One region of the Ureibacillus thermophilus genome, then DNA from elsewhere that is predicted to be linked to it. Evidence: predicted binding sites of a transcription regulator. Region 1 holds the regulator's gene; the other holds the start of a gene.
What was found. Region 1 encodes Rex, which represses fermentation and respiration genes when NADH is low (regulators of the CRP and FNR family bind a similar motif). Its sites were predicted from a motif close to TTGTGAAATATTTCACAA; they were not measured.

Region 1 (8,094 bases):
CCTTCTACTACATCTAATTCAGTAGCGAAACCTTTTGACTCTTCGATTGTAATTACACCGTCAGTACCAACGCGGTCCATCGCTTCAGAGATGAATTTACCAACTTCTTCATCAGCAGCTGAGATGGAAGCAACTTGTGCAATTTCTTCTTTATTTTGAACTGGACGAGAAATCTTTTTCAATTCTTCAATAGCAGCTGCCACTGCTTTATCGATACCTTTGCGAATACCTACAGGGTTAGCGCCGCTTGTTACATTTTTCAAACCTTCGCGAATCATTGCTTGCGCTAAAACTGTAGCAGTTGTTGTACCGTCACCAGCTACTTCGTTTGTTTTAGAAGCAACTTCTGCTACTAATTTAGCTCCCATGTTTTCATATGGGTTTTCAAGTTCAATTTCTTTTGCGATTGTTACACCGTCATTTGTAATTAAAGGAGAACCGAATTTTTTTTCAAGCACAACATTGCGGCCTTTTGGACCTAATGTAACTTTTACAGCGTTTGCTAATTTATCAACACCTTTTAACATTAACGCGCGAGCTTCTTCTGAAAACTTAATATCCTTTGCCATTTTGCCTTACCTCCGTATTTTTTTCTATGGTAATCAAAATTGGGATAAAGATGCCTGTCTACTCATAAATTGAAATCGGCACAATTTTGATTCAATCTATTATAAAACAGCTAAAATGTCGCTTTCTCTTAAAATTAAATATTCTTTGCCTTCGTATTTCACTTCTGTACCCGCATATTTAGAGAAGATGATAACGTCTCCTTCTTTCACTTCAGGCTCAACGCGAGTTCCATTATCTAATACACGACCAGGACCTACAGCTACTACTTTACCTTCTTGTGGTTTTTCTTTTGCTGAATCTGGTAGCACTAGTCCAGAAGCAGTTTTTTCTTCTACCTCAATTAACTCGATAATCACGCGATCTCCTAATGGTCTTAGCAAGTGAAACAACCTCCTAATTTTATATTTTAACTACCTTTATTAGCACTCAACCATACTGAGTGCTAACACATTTATAATAATAATGAATTACTCTTCTTTTTGCAAGTAAGAAGCATTAAAAAATTTCTTTTCTTTCTAACTTCCTCTACAATAGAATAAGATTGTAAAAAGAAGGTCCGTTTATTCCTAACATTATCATTTTAAACATTTTTTAGAAAGAGGGAAAAATACGATTGGCTCATTCAAAAAATTTTCAATCCCAAAAAACAGCATTGTATGTATTACTCACTTATATTGGCTTTCAACTTTCTTCCTTTTTGCTCTGGATACCGCCGCTGAAAAATTTCCTTTTAAGTTTGATTGACTTGGAAGGACGTGAAGCGCAAATTGCACTGATTGGCTGGTGGTCATCTGTAACTGCGGGCATTGCATTCATCATTTCCTTCATATTCATTTCAAAAAACAAAAACTTTTGGAATTGCTTAAAAGGAGAAAAGATGCCTCTTCTTTTTTCCATAGTATGGGGCGTAATCGGCTTTTTTATGATTTATTTAGGCCAAATTATCGGGGTGCAAATTGAATCTGCATTAGGGATTAGCCCTGGTTCCGAAAATACGGAAGCAATTATAAACGTGACTAAGATTGCACCGATTATGATTTTTGCAACAGTGGTATTTGGGCCGGTATTGGAAGAACTGGTATTCCGCCGCGTCATTTTCGGTTCTATTATGCAAGCGCAAAATAATTTTTGGGTGGCTGCTTTAGTCAGTGCCATTTTCTTTGCCATCATCCATTTAGATTTTAGCCATATCATTCTCTATACCATCACGGGTTTTATTTTATCTTTCTTATATTATAAAACGAAGCGTTTAATTACTCCGATTATTGCTCATATGATGTTAAATGGCTTTGTCACTTTCTTGCAATTGAATATTGATAAAATTCAACAATACATCAATTAAACAAAAAACCTATTTTCAATGAATGCTCATTGAAAATAGGTTTAATTTTGTCCATTAATTTGTTCCATTTGACGCCGTTGTTCCGCTAGTGCTGCTTCCACTTGTTGTCTTTGTTCTTCTTCTTTTTCTGCTTTTAGCCGCTGTTCTTCAGATTTTTCATATTTCCTATAGCCGATTTTTGCAATCACAATGCTGATTTCATATAAAACGAACAGCGGTATCGACATAAGGATATATGATATTAAATCAGGCGGCGAAATCAATACAGCGATGACAAATAAAACAAAATACGAATACTTTCTAAATTTCACCATCCATATTGGATTCAACACGCCAAGTCGCGATAAAAAGAGAGTTATCACCGGGAGTTGGAACAATAGCCCAAAAGGAATGACCAATTTGAATAAAAAGCCAAAGTATTCGTTAATGCCAATCGTTGGTTGAATACCTAGACGTTCATTTAAACTCATCATAAAATCCATGACGTTCGGAAAAAGGATAAAATAACCAAATAATATCCCCGCTATAAATAGGATAAAGGCGTAAGGAATATATTTTAAAGTTGCCTTTCTTTCCTTTTCATACAATCCCGGTGCAATAAATGCCCACAGTTGATACAAAATCACAGGCGACGTTAAAATCAACGCGACAAAAAATGTCACTTCCAAATAAACGGTAAGTGGATCCGTCACTTTAAATGCATTTAAAGTGACTCCTTCATTTGATTGCTCATAATCCGGCTGAAAGTATTCGATAAATGGCTCTGCATCATATTGAATGTATTTGATAATTGGCTCTGCAAAATAGAATCCTGCAAATAGCGCAATCATGAAAAAAATAGCACATATAATTAAGCGCTTTCTTAATTCCTCTATATGTTCAATAACCGGAAGTTCTTTTGGATCCATTTGCGCGACATCCTCAAAATGACTTATTGTTTTTCTTTCTCTTTCGTTTCAACCGTTTCAGTGGTGTTTTTTTGTTGATCAATTTGAAGAGTAGTTTGTTCAATTACATTTTTTTTAGATTCTGCAACATCGGTCTCATCAATTAACCCTTGAGTGCCTTTTTTGAACTCGCGCAAAGTCGTTCCCATAGCTCGTCCAAATTCAGGCAATTTTTTCGGTCCAAAAATAATTAACGCAACGACGCAAATAATTACTACGGCTGTTGGTGAAATTGCACTTAAGTGCACAACCATTGCTGCCACCTCCTCATAATATGTAACTATTTTACCCCAATTCGACACATTTTGCATTATCTATCCCTGGTTGATTGTGAAAACTTTTTATCAATCACTATTGCGAATTAAATAGATTAAAGCTTCCAACTCTACAGCCAAATCGATATTCATGACTTTCATCGTATCCGGCACATTGAGACGGACCGGTGTAAAATTCAATATTCCTTTTGCATTGATGGCAGCTAGGCGATTTGCAATCATTTGCGCTGAACGTGAAGATACCGTTAATATTGCCAATTCTACATTATATTTTTGATACATTTCTTCTAACCGGTCGGGATGATAAACAGGAATGCCGTTGATTTCATGCCCTTCCATCGGTGCCTTCGTATCGAACGCAACGACAATCCGCGTATTATGATTTTTTTGAAAATTATATTTTAAAAGAGCATTTCCTAAATTCCCCACGCCAATTAAAGCAACGTTTGCTCCCTCGTCTTGATCAAGGATTTGTCTAAAAAAATCCAGCAAATAATTTACATCGTATCCATATCCTTTTTTCCCTAGAGCACCAAAATAAGAAAAGTCCCTACGAATCGTAGCGGAATCAATCTTCATGGCCTCGCTTAATTCTTGAGATGATACTCTTTGTTTTCCAGCATTTGCGAAATTTTGCAAAAAGCGATAATAAAGAGGAAGTCTTTTCGTCGTCGCTTGTGGAATTTTTATATCTTTCTTCACCACGATAATCCCCCTGTTACTTTCAAATCGAAATTGATTTTATATTACTAAACATACCACAAGAAGTAAAGCATCCACATTGCTTGAATTCCCTACTTCTATTACACTAAAGAAGAGTGAATTGAGGTGTAAACATGATCATACTTCAAGTGAATCAGTTATCAAAATCCTTCTTATCTGATGAAATATTAAGCGATGTAAAACTGGAAATTCAACATCGGGACCGTGTGGCATTAGTCGGCCGTAATGGCGCTGGAAAATCCACCCTACTCAAAATCATTGCTGGCCAAATGTCTTACGATTCCGGGGAAATCATCATTCCTAAAGATATAACAATTGGCTACTTAGAGCAACACACAGGACTTGATTCAAATCTTACCATCTGGGAAGAAATGATGACGGTATTTGAGCCGTTAAAAAAGCAGGAAATTCGGCTTCGAGAATTGGAACAGCAAATGGCGGATCCTTCCGTCTATGAAAATCCGACCGTTTACGCTCGAATAGTGGCTGAATATGACCACTTGCAGCATGCGTTTAAAGAAGCAGGCGGCTATCAATACGAAGCGGATGCCCGCTCTGTTCTTCATGGCATGAAATTTTATCCGGAAACTTACGACCAGCGTGTTTCAGCTTTATCCGGCGGCCAGCGCACCCGGTTAGCCCTTGCCAAATTGTTGTTGAGCAAGCCGGATTTATTAATTTTAGACGAGCCTACAAACCATTTAGATATCGAGACTTTAAGCTGGCTTGAAAGTTATTTAAAATCTTATTCCGGCGCCATTTTAATGGTGTCCCATGACCGCTATTTCTTGGATCAGATTGTCAATATCGTGTATGAAGTCTCCAGAGGCAAAGTTACAAGATTTGTAGGAAATTATAGCGATTATTTGGACGAAAAGGCAAAACAATATGAACGGGATTTAAAAATGTATGAACAACAGCAAGACGAAAAAGCAAAGCTGGAAGCCTTTATTCAAAAAAACATCGCCCGCGCCTCTACATCAAAACTTGCGAAAAGCCGAAGAAAAATGCTGGAGCGCATTCAATGGATGGATGCTCCCTCAGGCGATGAAAAAACCGCTAAATTTGGATTTGATATTGAACGCCAAAGCGGAAATGATGTTCTATCTATTGATCATTTATCCATTGGGTATAGCAAAAATCATATCATCTCTCAAAACATCAACTTGCGCATATTTCGGCAAGACCGTGTCGCCATCGTTGGCCCAAATGGTGTGGGAAAATCCACTTTTTTAAAAACCATCGTCAAAGACTTGCCGGCTCTTGCTGGAGAACTCCGCTATGGGACAAACGTCAAAATTGGATACTATGATCAAGATCAAGCAAAACTCCACAGCAATAAAACGGTATTAAATGAATTGTGGGATGAATGGCCATTATTGCCAGAAAAAGAAATACGCACTGTTTTGGGGCAATTTTTATTCAGCGGCGATGATGTATTAAAACCAGTCAACGCACTCTCGGGTGGAGAAAAAGCCCGCCTTGCCCTTGCAAAGCTGATGATGCAAAAAGCCAATTTCCTTGTCTTGGACGAACCAACCAACCATCTTGATTTGGATAGCAAGGAAGTTTTGGAAAATGCGCTGATGGACTATCCTGGAACCATCCTGTTTGTTTCCCATGACCGTTATTTTATTAATAAAATTGCTACAAAGGTTGTCGAGCTGTCTGAAACGGGTGTTTTTGAGTACTTAGGAGATTATGATTATTATGTGGAGAAAAAACAAGAATTGATCGAATTGGCAGAAATGAGTGCTTCCAAACAGGAAGAAAAACAAGAAGCCAAAAAAGAACGGCCATCCACCATCAATAAAGAAATCAAGAAAAGAGAAAGACAGATTGTACGGAAGTTGGAAGAGTTGGAAAAAAACTTAGCCCAATACGAAGAGGAAATAAAACAAATTGAACTGAAACTATGCGAACCAGAGATTTTCAGCGATTACGAAAAAGCATTGGATTTGCAAAATCAACTGGACGCATTAAAACAATCCCATGGTGAACTGGAACTCGAGTGGCTGGAACTGCAGGAAGAATTGGAAAATCTGAAATAATACGAGCTGCCTGATGATTCAGGTGGCTTTTTGTTTGTGAAAATACCATTTTCATATACATATATCTTGGTCAATAGACAATTTTCGATAAATTTTTCCCACAATTTTATTCACAGGAAAAACTCAAGCATATCAACATATCAACAAACTTTTCCACATTATTCACATCAAAAATTTTAATTATTCACATTCAACATTGAACAAATACACACAATATATTGATTTCCCACAACTTTATCACATCTTATCCACAAGTTATCCACAAAATGTGCATAAGTACGAACGTTCCTCTTGACAAATGTCGAAAGTTATTAACATACTTGTGGATAAGTTTTCAGAAAAGTATTAACTATGCATAACTTAAACTATTTCTAAAATAAAAAAAGGCCTGTCCTGAAAGTCGAACACTTTCTGAACAGCCTTACTTCTTAATAGTAATATGCTCTTAAAAACTTTCCCTGCGGTGTCACAACAAACACGCCTCCTCATCGCAATTTATCTGCGGCAAAAACTCCAGCTACAGCCGCAAAGGGGGCGTCTTGAAATGACTTTTCAGACGCACCCTTTAATATTGCCAGAGGGTACCTCTTATACCCAACTTTTTAGTTCCTTTCCAGGCATCCCGTTCATTGCTAAATCTCCTCTGACCCCGGCTTCATACATATAAGCTGCACATGCGCCAATCATCGCTGCATTATCAGTGCATAAATGTAATGGAGGAGCCGTAAATGGAATCCCCTCTTGAGCGAGTGCTTTTGATAAACTTTCTCTTAATCCGCGGTTAGCAGAAACCCCGCCGGCCACAATCACCTGTTTAACACCGTATTCTTTAGCTGCTTTCACAGTTTTCGTCGTTAATACTTCAACTACGCTGTCCTGGAAGCCTTTTGCAATTTCTTCCGGAAAAATTTCTTGTCCTCGCTGTTCCATATTATGTTTGTAGTTAATCACAGCCGATTTTAAACCGCTGAAGCTAAAATCGTAGGAATCCTCTAACCAAGCCCGCGGAAAATCAACGCCTTTTTCCGCTTCATGAGCCATTCTGTCAATATGGGGACCTCCCGGATAAGGCAAGTTTAATACCCTTGCTACTTTGTCATACGCTTCCCCTGCTGCATCATCGCGAGTTTCTCCAATAACTTCAAAAGAGCCATGTTCTTTCATATAAACTAATTCCGTATGCCCTCCAGACACGACAAGGGCAAGAAGCGGAAATTGCATTGGTTCCACAAGCGCACTTGCATAAATATGTCCAGCAATATGATGTACGCCGATGATTGGCAATCCATGGGCAAAGGCAAAAGCTTTTGCAGCGTTTATGCCAATAAGCAATGCGCCAACAAGCCCAGGTCCTTCCGTTACGGCAACCGCATCTAATTCAGATGGCGCAATATTTGCTTTTTCCAAGGCTTCCTCAATCACTATTGTAATTTGTTCCACATGATGGCGGGATGCAATTTCCGGCACGACACCGCCAAATCTTTTTTGACTTTCTATTTGTGAAGCGACTACATTGGAGAGAATTTCATTACCGTTTCGTATAACGCTTGCAGCGGTTTCATCACAGCTTGTTTCTATTGCTAAAATCAAGTTTTCCATTATAATTTCACCCACATTACTAAAGCATCTTCATGGTTATCTGTATAATATCCTTTTCGAATTCCACCTTCTTGGAACCCAAGTTTTCGATACAAATTTTGTGCTACTGTATTGGAAACACGCACTTCCAAACTCATCATTTCCGCTTTCTGTTCTTTTGCAACGCGCATCGCTTCTCTCATTAGCCCTTCGCCAATGCCTTGCCCTCTTGCCTTTTTTGTCACTGCCACATTGGTGATTTGAGCCGAATCAATCACGATCCACATGCCGCAATAGCCAACGATAGCGCCGGTTTCATCTTCTGCCACAATGTAGTTGGCATAAGGATTTACTCTCATTTCATAATGAAAGGAATCCAGCGACCAAGGGGTTGGAAAAGATTCCACTTCTATAGCATGCACTGCCTCCACATCTTCTACAGTCATTTTCCGATAGCGAATCATCATCATTGCTCCTTTTGATGTTCCTCTAACCATTTTGCTTCCGCTTCAGCTAAACGGTGATACTTCGGAACAAAGAAATGAATAGTTTCTATTGCTGGCAAAGGTTCTTTTTCCGCAAGTTCAATTAACTTTGAAGCCCTCGGC
Region 2 (8,094 bases), 580 kb from region 1:
GGTTTTTTATCACTGATGAATCCAATAATTGGCTGAAGGGTGGATGAAACCATATTTAGAATAAAGGTAATAAGCCCCAGCTGTGTGAAAGTAAAGCCTAAATCCCTCGAAAGATAAGGGAACATGGCAGGCGCAATATTTTGAACTGTATCATTAATTAAATGTCCTGCTGCAATGGCTATCATGATTGGATAAATAGGTACTTGATTATTTTTCTCTACCAATGTAGCGTCACACCTTCTGCATAAATTAGAAAAATCCGTTATTTTCCATTTTAAACAATTCATCATAGAAATGAAAAGAAGGATTTTGCTATTTCGCGATTTTGTGCTGTTTTGAAGAAAATTATACAATCATCATATAGAAAAAATTTTTTATTTAAACAAAGGGGTTTTTACTTGTGATGGCAGACCAGCATTTCAATTGGAAACTTAATATTAGCATTTTTCTTGCAAGCCAAACCATATCGCTTTTCGGTTCTTCCATTGTCCAATATGCCATCATGTGGTACATCACTCTAACAACTCAATCGGGCATTATGATGACAATCGGGATTCTTTGCGGGTTTGTTCCTACCTTTTTATTATCTCCTTTTGGAGGGGTATGGGCGGACCGGTATAACAGGAAAATGTTAATCATGTTATCAGATTCAGCTATTGCTTTTGCTACACTGATTTTAGCCATTGTTTTCTTAAGCGGTTATAAGTCCCTTTGGATGCTCTTTCTAATCTATATCATTCGTTCGATTGGGGCAGGTATTCAAATGCCGGCAGTAAGTGCAATCTTGCCGCAAATGGTGCCTGAAGAAAAGTTAACAAAAGTGAATGGTATCAATGGAAGCATTCAAGCCTTTGTCATGTTGATATCACCGATAATTAGTGCGGCATTGCTTTCTATCATCACATTGGAAATGATGTTTTTTATTGATGTAGTGACAGCTGCTATTGCAGTTTCTACATTATTGTTCTTTTTGAAAATTCCACCTCATCAAAAGGCTTCTGAGAAACAACAAACCAGCTATTTGGAAGATTTTAAAGAAGGCGTTTCTTATATTCACAATCATGTTTTCTTAAAAATGCTGTTTACTTTTTTTGCGATTTTTTTCGTACTGGCAGCACCTGTGTCCTTCCTGACGCCATTGCAAGTTACCCGAGCATTTGGAGGGGATGTATGGAAGCTTTCAGCCATTGAAATGGCCTTTTCCATTGGCATGATTTTTGGAGGTGCTGTTATCGCTGTATGGGGCGGATTTAGGAATCGAATGTATACCATGGCATTATCCGGCTGTCTTTTTGCTGTATGTACATTGCTTTTAGGAATTGTGCCAGATTTCTGGGTGTATTGCGGGATTATGGCGGCAGCGGGCGTAACGATGCCTTTATTTAATACGCCGACTACAGTATTGTTGCAGGAAAAAGTGGAGGGAGATTATTTAGGAAGGGTCTTTGGCGTGTTTAATATGATTTCCACCTCCATGATGCCATTGGGAATGCTCATCTTTGGCCCAATCAGCGATTTTGTGAAAATAGAGTGGCTGTTAATTGGCACAGGTATTGCTATGATTTTGCTCAATTTTATATTATTAGCAAGCAAAGTGATGGTGGAGGCAGGAAAGCCGGTGGAGAAAACATAAAAAAAGCGCGGCATTTTCGCCGCGCTTTTTTTATGTGCGCCCGGCATGTACATCAACGATAGGGTGTAAGTCCCGAACCCCGAAGACAGAAGTAGAGGTTAGCTCAACGCAAGGGTGTCCGTGGTGACGCGGAATGTGAAGGAAGCTGGAGGCAAACTTCCTGTCCGAGGAACACGAACCTCATATAAGGCTAGGGATGATTGAGTGAGTTTGCAAAACAAAACAAAGCTCTTTCTGTCGAAGGTCATATCGAGTAAATGAGGCGGATAGATGGTGTGAAAGTGCATGTACTTACCCGGGGAGGTCTGGCGGATAGGTGAAGTACGCTTCATAACCTACTTAGTGATAAGTAGCTGAACCGTCAGAAGTCAGCAGAGGCATAGTATTAGTTGGTCTAGAACAACTAAGAAGGACCGAACAATGAAGAGAGAATAGCCCTTGGCATTCAGTGAGTCATGATGAACACAGAAAACGCAGTACCTCACTTGAGGAAGGAAGCGGTGAATCCCGTGGGAGACCTCTTGGTGGGTGGAGTGACCACTGGCATAAGAAGACAAGCTAATCACGGAAGGAGAATAACGATGCGTTCGATATGCGGATGAGTGTAACATTTACGTGAAAAGTAAACGAGCAGGACTTCGCACAATGGCAAGCGTATGAATGGGGAAATACTCGGAAGAGTTATTGGCGTATTTCAAATAGTCCAATATTACACAGAACCCTTGGTAACTCCTATTGGAGAAACCAAGGGCTGAAAAGTCTTGAAGCTCGTTATGAAAACTTGCGTCAATGATCTTAATTGAACCGCCATATACGGAACCGTATGTACGGTGGTGTGAGAGGACGGGAGTTAATCGCTCCCTCCTACTCGATTAATATGCTAAACCATATAATGCTTTGATATGTGATAAATAGCGCACATGACTGGCTTCTTTCATTAAAGAAGCAGGCAAGCCTTTTAGAAGGATATTGTTTTGGCCGACTGTTGCGACGCCATCTTTGCGTCCAAGGCTTGCAAGGGTACCAGAGTTCACTGGGCTGAATTCTTTTAGTTTTTGACCTCTAATTGTTGCATATAGGTTATAACCTGCGCATTCGCCCATTTGCCATGCGTTTTGAGCAGTTGGTGCATATAATGGACGGCCTCCGCCTTCAGGAAGGGCAACAGAGGCATCCCCAACAACAAATACATCCGGATGGGATTTAGAACGTAAATATTCATCAATGATGGCTTTGCCGCGGTCGCATTCAAGGCCGGATTCTTGTACGATTGGCAGAGCTGCAACGCCGCCTGTCCATACAAACGTATTAGCTGTAATTGTTGATCCGTCTTTTAATGAAATCACATTGCCTTCAACGCCTGTTACAGGTAGGCCAGTCAAGAATTCAACACCACGAGCTTCTAAAGATTTTGTTGCACGTTCAATTAATTCATCAGGCAATACTGGTAAAATTTTCGGACCAGCTTCAATTAATTTGATTTTTAATTCTTTAGGGTCTACAGCATATTTCGCGCAAATATTTGGTGCGTTATCCACGATTTCGCCGACAAGTTCCACACCTGTTAAACCGCCGCCGCCGATAACGATTGTTGCATCCGCTTCGTCTTTTGTTTTTGCATAAGAGGCAATTTTGCTTTCAATATGATTGTAAATTCTTTTTGCGTCATCCACAGATTTCAATACCATTGAATTTTCTTCCAAGCCTGGAATGCCGAAGAAACCAGTTTGGCTGCCAAGGGCCACAACTAAGTAATCATAAGAGATGACTGAGCCGTTTGCTAAAAATACTTCTTTATTTTTCACGTTGAATGATTTTACTTCTTGGATTACTGTTTCAATATCTTTCCCTTTAAATAATTTTTTTAATGGGAAGGAGATTGCTTTTTCAGAAATTGTTCCACCGGCAAGGCGATGCAATTCTGTGATTAATTGGTGGTCGGGATATTTATTTACAACTGTAATTTTGGCTTCATCTTTATTTGCATATTTCCGCAATGTTAAGGCAGTTAAGACACCACCATAGCCAGCACCTAAGATGACGATGTGTTTTGACATAGTATTCCTCCGTCCTTACATTATTAAATAACAAACCATTCAATTATTGATTTTTGCGTTCAGCTGATACTTCTAAAAAGGCGTTTGCAAAGCGTAAAAGTTTTTGTACTTCAGGATTTTTTAACAATTTCAATACGCCGAATAAACCGATTGCTTCCGTAGATTCTTCAGCGCGATCTTTCGCTTCAATAGCAGTTTGCGCCAAGCCTTTTACAGTGCTAATTACAGGTTCGGAAACTTCTTTAATTGCGTTCACTGTATCGCTTTTTAATACCTCATCTGTTGCTACCTGCTGTGCTAAATCGTATGCTTTTGTAAGAAGTCCAACAACTTCAGCAAGTTTTGGGAGTTGTTCAACTAAATATGTCAAGGACTCTTGCACTTCAGGTTTTAATAATTGATCCAGCAAATCTTGCTGCTCTTTGCTAACAGAGGACTGAACTTGATTCACTAATTCTTCTGACATACCCATTCTCCTTTACTTATCTTTGTTCCCACAACATGGGAAGAAAAAAACTCAACAACTATGTGAAACATTTAACAAAGTTAACTATAGTTTAAATATAATACAAATATCCTTTAAATCAAAGTACTGTTTTTATTGTCAAACATATGATTATAAATCCATCAAATTGAAAGCGTTTTCCATTTTTTATCATTTATTTATTAAATGGGGAAATTACCGCTTTTTGAATTGCTCTAAAATTTTGACAAAACTATTACGAAATTGTTGAGTTTTTTTGAATTCTTTTTCCAATAATTGAATTATACGCTTTCTCTAATTTATTTTCTAATATTATTTTGCTTTTTGTTATTATAAATTGATAAAAAAATAATATTTTTTATTATTATGTTGTTGAAAATGGAAAAGGGGCTGTCCAGAAAGTCGAACACTTTCGGAAACAGCCTTACTTCTTATAGTAATATGCTCTTAAAAACTTTCCCTGCGGTGGTTACAAAACGCGCCTCCTCGTCGCAATTTATCTGCGGCAAAAACTCTAGCTACAGCCGCAAAGGGGGTGTCTCAAAATGACTTTTCAGACGCCCTCTTTTTATGAAATGTATATTCTCCATTGGTCGCTTCTGTTAATGCTTTTTCTTCAAGTGGAATACGTATGGACAATATGATAAAATTTAAAGCTGTGAAAAAAAGGGCTGTGATATAAGCTTGAAACATCATAGGCAGTAGAACAATTTCGCAGCATACGACAATATAATTTGGATGTTTAAAGAAAGCATAGGGACCTGTCTTTACGATTTTTGCTCCTGGGAGGACGATAATTTTTGTATTCCAAAACATTCCTAATGAAATTAGACACCAAATTCTTAAAGCTTGGACTAATAAAAAAATGAAAAATAAATAGATGAAATATGGAGATAGGGAACGCTGAAATAACATGAATTCAGCAATAAGACTAATGAAAAAACTAACATGGAGCAAAATCATGAATGGGTAATGAAAAGCCCCCACCTCATAAGCGCCAAGTTGTTTCATATGTCTTTCGTTGCGTTTGGCAATGATTAATTCGATGATTCTTTGCATGATGACAAAAGATATAATGAAAATAAAAATTTTCAATTTACTCCCTCCATTGCAGCAATACCGATTCCCCGCTAAATCCTGGCCCAAGGGCTACCAATAAACCGTAAGAACCCCCTTTCTTGATTCTTTTCATATATTCATCCAACACATACAGTACCGTCGGCGAAGACATATTGCCGTTTTCTTGAAGAACTTTTCGGGAAAGCTTGATATGTTGGTCGCTTAGATTCAACGCTTCTTTGTAGGCTAACAACACTTTTTTGCCGCCGGGATGGGCAATAAAATGTTCCAAATCCTTTATTGATAGCCCAACTTCCTCGAAAAATGATTCAATAAATGGGCCTAGCCATTTGGAAATAATGGTAGGGATGCTTTTTGAAAAAATGACATGAAGACCATCATTTTTGATATCCCAGCCCATGACGTCCTCAGAGTCGGGCATCCATTTAGAAGCCGTTCTTATAATAGAAGGAACCATTTTTTGATTTTCCACATTGGCTTCATCGCCGCATACAAGGGCGCAAGCAACGCCATCTGCAAATAGGGAAGCCCCCACTAAATTGCTTTTGGAAAAATCGTTCCGTTGAAAAGTCAGACTGCATAATTCAACGCACACAACGAGCACTTTTTCTTTCGGATGGGCAAGGCAATAATCATAGGCTCTGCTAATGCCTGATGCTCCACCGACGCATCCAAGCCCCCAGATGGGCAACCGTTTGATTCGGTCGGAAAATGTAAGTTGATTCATAATTCGTGCATCAATGCTTGGTGTGGAGATGCCGGTGCTGGATACAAAGAAAATGGCATCAATTTCTTCTGTAGAAATCGGCCTTTTTAAATACATTTCATTTTGGAGGCATTTTTGGATAGCTTTTACGCTATAATCCACAGCTAATTGAATGTATAATTGATTGCGTTCTTCAAAGGTATGCTCTTCTTTATGCCATTCAAGGGGCACACAAAAATGCCGCTTCTCAATCTCCCCATTCTCAAACACTTTTAATAGCCGATTTAATTGAGGAATATTGTTTTGAAATATTGTTTTAGTAAATTGCTCAATTTCTTGTTGATGCAGTGTATAAGGTGGTTGATACTTGCTAACAGAAACAATTTTAGGCATTGCTGCTCTTCCTTTTTTCTATTAGCATCCCCCACAGATTTTTAAGTATGCATAAAATGTCACTTCCAATTTCCGCTCTGTTTATCATTTAAAGAGAAAGTTTTTTGCAATAATTCCAAATAAAGGATAAAGTATTCAATGCAATCTTTTACCAGTTCGGTGAAAGTAGAGAATTCCGGCCCCTTTTGATAATGCAAATAGTCGTTCTTTAATACTTCCAACAATTTTTTGGAGAATAAATGAATGTTAGTAGAATGGAATTTTTCTAAACATTGAATGAGACTGCTGAATAGCACGGTATCCTCTGAATCAGGATGTTCGATAATGGCTATATCTTTTACAAGCACTTCAAGGGATTTAATATAACCGAAAAAGGCAAGATCATCATGGCCATGCAAATCGGCTTGAACCGATTGAGTATATAGATTTTGAAATTTTTTTGATGTGTTTTGAATTAACGTTTCGTTGCGGAAAGTATATTCTGGAATCGTTAATATATATTGATTTTGGGCATTGCTTAATTTTTCAGAATGGTTGATGACAAAATAGTCCTTTCTGCAAGATGGGCAAACAAAAGATAATGCATGAATGTGAAAATTTTTATTTTCAAAGTGATGAGTATTTTCAAGGGTTGGGTGTATATCTAGATTGCAATGAGGACATTTATTCAAAATTATGTATTCACGGTTGTCATACAGATATTTAATTTTTGTCAGTTTTTTCTCCTTTTTTTTTATCATTCGACAAATCTCCTTTATGCGATTAATAGGCATAAATTTCTTTAGATATAATTTCCATTTTAATAAGAAATTATTCAAAATTTGTATAAAGTGGAAAAGCCACCCGAATTGTTCGAGCGGCTTTTCGAATGTTTAATTATTGTTTAAATAATGGACGACGGCATCTCTTAAAAATTCTGCTGCCCCTTCGCCTTTTTTGTCGTAATATGCTCTAAAGCGTTCATCTGCTACATACATTTCCACAAGTCCTTGATGAGCCTCTTTTGAATAAGAAGACCAAGTGTAAGTGAGCCATTGTTTATGTTTTGCGGCCAGTTCCCGGGCAAGAGGGGAAGCAGGGTCACCCGTTCTCTTAGCCTTATCCAACAGATTAAGAATTTCTTCTGCCAGTTGTTTGAATGCCTCAAAATCTTCTTTTGACATATTGCGGAATTTATTATTGGACCCGTTGACTGCATCGTCGCCGTACTTTTGACGGATTTCTCCGCCGTATTTTTGTTCATTTTCTTCTATTAACCGCTCTTTGAAAGCTTCAAATTTTTCTTCATTATTCATTGTCATCTCTCCTTTTTCATGGGCGATTGTTTTTTTCACAGAATCAATCAATTTGTCCAGTCGGAATCTCTTTTTCATCAGCTGTGCCAAATGGCTTTCCAAAGCTTTGATTGAATCAAAGTTTGGGTCATTCATAATGGAAAGAATTGTTTCAATGCTGACGCCCAATTCCCGGAAGAATAAAATTTGTTGCAACCGGTCGACTTCTTCTTGGCCATAAATCCGGTAGCCGGAGCTGTTGATTCTTTTTGGTTTCAATAAATTGATTTCATCGTAGTATCGCAACGTTCTTGTGCTGATTCCTGCTAATTTCGCTAATTGGCTGATTGTGTATTCCATTGAAAGCCCTCCTGATAATCTCATCATAAAGGTTAACGTAACGTGAAGGTCAATAGAAAAATCAAAATAATGAAGAAAAAGTGGCTACAAAATTCAGCATGGATTAT

Region 2: DKZ56_RS03725 (DUF1641 domain-containing protein) is a predicted target of Rex. The motif match lies at 4,217-4,234, and genes of this name have one in related genera.

Annotation. Positions count from the first base shown of each region.
Region 1 covers NZ_CP036528.1:173,504-181,597, forward strand. The annotation lists gene groL (chaperonin GroEL) at 1-569, opposite strand, end outside; gene groES (co-chaperone GroES) at 669-950, opposite strand; gene DKZ56_RS00735 (CPBP family intramembrane glutamic endopeptidase) at 1,184-1,912, shown strand; gene tatC (twin-arginine translocase subunit TatC) at 1,954-2,820, opposite strand; gene DKZ56_RS00745 (twin-arginine translocase TatA/TatE family subunit) at 2,844-3,113, opposite strand; gene DKZ56_RS00750 (redox-sensing transcriptional repressor Rex) at 3,204-3,836, opposite strand; gene DKZ56_RS00755 (ABC transporter ATP-binding protein) at 3,971-5,908, shown strand; gene tsaD (tRNA (adenosine(37)-N6)-threonylcarbamoyltransferase complex transferase subunit TsaD) at 6,497-7,507, opposite strand; gene rimI (ribosomal protein S18-alanine N-acetyltransferase) at 7,507-7,950, opposite strand; gene tsaB (tRNA (adenosine(37)-N6)-threonylcarbamoyltransferase complex dimerization subunit type 1 TsaB) at 7,953-8,094, opposite strand, start outside.
Region 2 covers NZ_CP036528.1:757,796-765,889, forward strand. The annotation lists gene DKZ56_RS03710 (MFS transporter) at 1-185, opposite strand, end outside; gene DKZ56_RS03715 (MFS transporter) at 404-1,633, shown strand; partial or broken gene DKZ56_RS15485 (group II intron reverse transcriptase/maturase) at 2,283-2,426, shown strand; gene DKZ56_RS03720 (NAD(P)/FAD-dependent oxidoreductase) at 2,506-3,690, opposite strand; gene DKZ56_RS03725 (DUF1641 domain-containing protein) at 3,734-4,156, opposite strand; gene DKZ56_RS03730 (isoprenylcysteine carboxyl methyltransferase family protein) at 4,715-5,233, opposite strand; gene DKZ56_RS03735 (type III polyketide synthase) at 5,271-6,353, opposite strand; gene DKZ56_RS03740 (hypothetical protein) at 6,413-7,093, opposite strand; gene DKZ56_RS03745 (MerR family transcriptional regulator) at 7,226-7,987, opposite strand.